2 regions of the Thauera sp. JM12B12 genome follow, and region 2 is predicted to be linked to the other one. Evidence: predicted binding sites of a transcription regulator. Region 2 holds the regulator's gene; the other holds the start of a gene.
What was found. Region 2 encodes FNR, which switches genes on or off when oxygen is low (the NO sensors DNR and NnrR bind a similar motif). Its sites were predicted from a motif close to TTGANCTAGNTCAA; they were not measured.
Positions count from the first base shown of each region.

Region 1: coxB (cytochrome c oxidase subunit II) is a predicted target of FNR. The motif match lies at 1,169-1,182, and genes of this name have one in related genera.

Region 1 is NZ_CP154859.1:3,525,338-3,527,735, reverse strand. Features, by position in the region: gene AAG895_RS16020 (Glu/Leu/Phe/Val dehydrogenase dimerization domain-containing protein) at 3-1,052, shown strand; gene coxB (cytochrome c oxidase subunit II) at 1,443-2,398, shown strand, end outside.
Region 2 is NZ_CP154859.1:3,173,066-3,175,463, reverse strand. Features, by position in the region: gene AAG895_RS14350 (SirB2 family protein) at 1-365, shown strand, start outside; gene fnr (fumarate/nitrate reduction transcriptional regulator Fnr) at 380-1,120, opposite strand; gene hemN (oxygen-independent coproporphyrinogen III oxidase) at 1,260-2,398, shown strand, end outside.

The DNA of each region.
Region 1 (2,398 bases), 350 kb from region 2:
GCATGGCCGTATTTTCCCTGAGCGACTTCGCCGACCACGAGCAGGTGGTCTTCGTCAGCGATGACAAGAGCGGACTGAAGGCGATCATCGCCGTCCACAATTCCAACCTCGGCCCGGCGCTCGGTGGCTGCCGCATGTGGCCCTACGCCAGCGAGGAGGAGGCGATCCGCGATGTGCTGCGCCTGTCGCGCGGCATGACCTACAAGTCGGCGATGGCCAACCTCAAGCTCGGCGGCGGCAAGTCGGTGATCATCGGCAACCCGCGCACGCAGAAGACGCCCGAGCTGCTCGCAGCCTTCGCCCGCGCGCTCGAGCAGCTGAACGGCCGCTACATCGCCGCCGAGGATTCCGGCACGAGCGTCGCCGACATGAAGTACATGGCGCAGTTCACCCAGCACGTGGCCGGCATCGTCGACAAGCCGTCCGACCAGGGCACGCGCAGCGGGGATCCGTCGCCCGCCACCGCCTATGGCACCTTCATCGGCATCAAGGCGGCGGTGAAGGAGCGCCTCGGCCGCGACTCGCTCGAAGGCTTGCGCGTGGCGGTGCAGGGCGTGGGCAACGTCGGCTACGACCTCGCCCGCCAGCTCAAGGAAGCTGGCGCCCAGCTGTGGGTGACCGACATCCACCGCGAGCCGCTGGTGCAGGCTGGCCGCGAGCTTGGCGCCATCGTGGTCGCGCCGGAGGAGATCTTCGCGCTCGACGTCGACGTCTTCGCCCCGTGCGCGCTCGGCGCCATCCTGAACGACAGCACCATCCCGCAACTGAAGGCGAAAATCGTCGCCGGCGCCTCCAACAACCAGCTCGCCGAGCCGCGCCACGGCGTCGAGCTCATGAAGCGCGGCATCCTGTACGCGCCCGACTACGTCATCAACGCCGGCGGCATCATCGACGTCTACCACGAGCGCATCGGCTTCGACCGCGGCGCGCTGCTCAAGCACATCGAGGGCATCCACGACAACCTGATGGAAGTCTTCGAGCGCGCGCGCAAGGAAGAGCGCCCGACCGGCGAGGTCGCGGACGCGATCGCCGAGGAGCGCTTCAAGCGCTGAGCCCGGCGCGCGATGATACGAAGAACGGCGGCCTGCGGGTCGCCGTTTTTCGTCCGGCATGGGGCCGGGCGCGCGCTGGCGACGATCCCTCCGCGCGAGGTGCAGGTATTCCCCGATTGATCCGGACCACGCTTTGAGGGGTCAATAGGGCGAATTGGAATCGATCTCGCGCGCGTTCTTGTCGTGCCTTGCCTTTCCCTTGTTGAGGTTTATATTGAATCTAAACTCCGGGTCGTCGTGGCCATTCCGTTGGCGCTGACGAGGGTCGAGGGGAGAGGGGGAAACGGCATGCCGCGCTCGCGGGCTCGGCGAAAGGCACAGGGAGCAGTCAGGACTTCAGTTGCGCTGTTGTAGCGGCATCACACCCATAACGATAAGAGGGGGTCGGCAGTGAGACACCGTTCATCCGGGTTGTGGCAGGCGAGGACGTATCTGAACCACCCCACGGTCGCAGCCACGCTGCTCGCGACCGGTATTCCGGCGGGCGCGCAGGAACCCCGCTTCAACATGACGCGCGGCGCCACCGAGATCAGCCAGCAGGTCTTCGACCTGCACATGACGATCTTCTACATCTGCGTCGCGATCGCGCTGGTCGTGTTCAGCCTGATGTTCTGGTCGATCATCCACCACCGCAAGGCCAAGGGCGTGGTGCCGGCGCAGTTCCACGGCAGCATGAAGATCGAGATCCTGTGGACCGCGATCCCGGTGCTGATCCTGATCGCGATGGCCGTGCCGGCTACACGCACGCTGATCGCGATGGAGGACGTCTCCGCCTCCGAGCTCACCGTGCTCGTCACCGGCTCGCAGTGGAAGTGGCACTACAAGTACCTCGACTACCCGATCGAGTTCTATTCGGTGCTTGCCACCCCGCGCGCGCAGATCGCCAACGAGGCGGAGAAATCCCCCGACTACCTGATGGCGGTGGACAAGCCGCTGGTTCTGCCAACGGGCAAGAAGGTGCGCTTCCTGCTCACCGCCGACGACGTCATCCACTCGTGGTGGGTGCCCGACTTCGCGATCAAGAAGGACGCCGTGCCCGGCTTCATCAACGAGACCTGGACGCGCGTCGACAAGCCCGGCCTGTACTACGGCAAGTGCGCCGAGCTGTGCGGGCGCGACCACGGCTTCATGCCGGTTGCGGTGGAGGTGAAGACGCCCGAGGACTTCGAGGCCTGGGCGGCCCAGCAGGTGGCGCTTGCCGAGCAGGCGAGGGCCGAGGCGGCGACCGCCGGCCCGATGAGCATGGACGAGCTGATGGCACTTGGCCAGGAGGTCTACGACCGCGCCTGCGTGGCCTGCCACCAGCCCAATGGCGAGGGCCTGGCGGGCGTGTTCCCCGGCCTGAA
Region 2 (2,398 bases):
AGCACCTTCACGTCACCTGCGTCGCCCTCAGTGCGGCAGGCTTCCTGCTGCGCGGCTTGTGGATGATGACCGGCAGCCCGCTGCTGCAGCACCGCCTGACCCGGGTGCTGCCGCACGTCATCGACAGCCTGCTGCTGCTGTCTGCGATCACGCTCGCCGTGATGATCCAGCAGTACCCGTTTGCGGCCGGCTGGGTCACCGCAAAGGTTCTCGGTCTGCTTGCCTACATCCTGCTCGGTACCCTCGCCCTCAAGCGCGGGCGCACCATGGGCATGCGCATCACCGCCTTCACCGCGGCGCTGCTCGTCTATGCGTGGATCGTCTCGGTGGCCTTCACCAAGCAGGTCGCCGGCTTCCTGGCCTGAGGCGGCCACCGATCTCAGCGCACGCCCTGCTGGTGCTGGATCAGCCTCTTCAGTCCGGCAGGGTCGAGCAGCAGCACGTGCTTCTGCTGAACCGAGATGAGCCCGTCTTCCTGGAAGCGCGAGAACGCGCGCGACACGGTCTCGAGCTTGAGCCCGAGATAGGAGCCGATCTCCTCGCGCGTCATGCGCAGGTTGAACTCCTGCGACGAGAAGCCGCGCGCGTTGAAGCGCTGCGACATGTTGAGCAGGAAGGCGGCCAGGCGCTCCTCGGCGCGCATCGAGCCGAGCAGCATCATCACGCCGTGGTCGCGCACGATCTCGCGGCTCATGACCTTGTGGAACTGGAGCTGCAGTCCGTCGATCTCGTGCGAGAGCTGCTCGAGCTTGTCGTATGCGATCACGCACACCTCGCTGTCTTCGAGGGCGACGGCATTGCAGCTGTGGGCCTCGGTGCTGATGCCGTCGAGGCCGAGGATCTCGCCGGTCATCTGGAAGCCGGTGACCTGCTCCCGGCCGTCCTCCAGCAGCACGTCGGTCTTGAACGAGCCCGCACGGATCGCGTAGATCGCCTCGAAGGGGTCGCCTGCCCGGTAGAGGTTCTGCTGGCGCTTGACCTTGCGCCGCGCGCCCACGAGCTCGTCGAGACGGCTCAACTCGCTGTCGGACATGCCGAAGGGCAGGCAAAGCTCGACCAGGTTGCACTGCGAACAGGCAGTCTTCAACCCGTTCACGGTAATTGGCACGGTTGCCCTCATCTGCACGATAATCCTGCTTCCCCGACGAAAGACGCCGACATGGGCGCGAGCGGACTTTCAAGTCATGCCCGTTGACCCACGTCAACCAAAAAAATACGGTGTTCTGCCATTGTTCGGCACACACTGCCGCAGCAAGATCATGAAAAGCCAGAACGAACTCATCTTCGATCCGCAACTCATCCGTAGATTCGACATCAACGGACCGCGGTACACTTCCTATCCGACGGCGGATCGCTTCGTCGAGGCCTTCAATGCCGAGGCGCTGAAGTCCTGGCTCGCCAAACGAGCCGTGGGCGGCGTAAGCAAACCGCTCTCATTATACTTCCACATCCCGTTCTGCAACACGATCTGCTACTACTGCGCCTGCAACAAGATCATCACCAAGGATCATGGGCGCTCCGCCAAGTACCTGAAATATCTGGCGAAAGAGATTGCGATGCAAGCGGCTTGCCTGGAGGGAAGCCGCCAGGTCACGCAGTTGCATCTCGGCGGCGGGACGCCGACCTTCCTGTCGCACGACGAGATGCGCGAGCTGATGGCCTCGGTGCGCGAGCACTTCACGCTGGTCCCCAACGGCGAGTATTCGATCGAGGTCGATCCGCGCAAGGTCGATTTCGACACCGTCAAGCTGCTCGCCGATCTCGGCTTCAACCGCATGAGCGTGGGCGTGCAGGACTTTGCCGAGGACGTGCAGGCGGCGGTCAATCGCATCCAGAGCTACGACGAGACCAAGCTCGTCATCGATGCGGCGCGCGCGACCGGCTTCAAGTCGGTGAGCATGGACCTGATCTACGGCCTGCCCAAGCAGAACGTGATCAGCTTCAACCGCACGCTGGAGCAGGTGCTCGCGATCTCGCCCGATCGCATCTCGCTCTACAGCTACGCGCACCTGCCCGGCCTCTTCAAGCCCCAGCGCCGCATCAACAGCGGCGACATGCCCACCGCCGACACCAAGCTGCAGCTGCTGCAGCTCGGCATCCGCCGCCTCACCGAGGCCGGCTACGTCTACATCGGCATGGACCATTTCGCCAAGCCCGACGACGAGCTCACCGTCGCCCAGCGCCAGGGTCGGCTGCATCGCAACTTCCAGGGCTACTCCACCCAGGCCGAGTGCGACCTGCTCGCCTTCGGCGTGTCGGCGATCGGCAAGATCGGGCCGGTGTATGCGCAGAACGTGAAGACCCTGGACGAGTACTACGATGCGCTCGACCGCGACGAGCTGCCGGTGCTGCGCGGCATCGAGCTCACCGCCGACGACCTGTTGCGGCGCGCGATCAT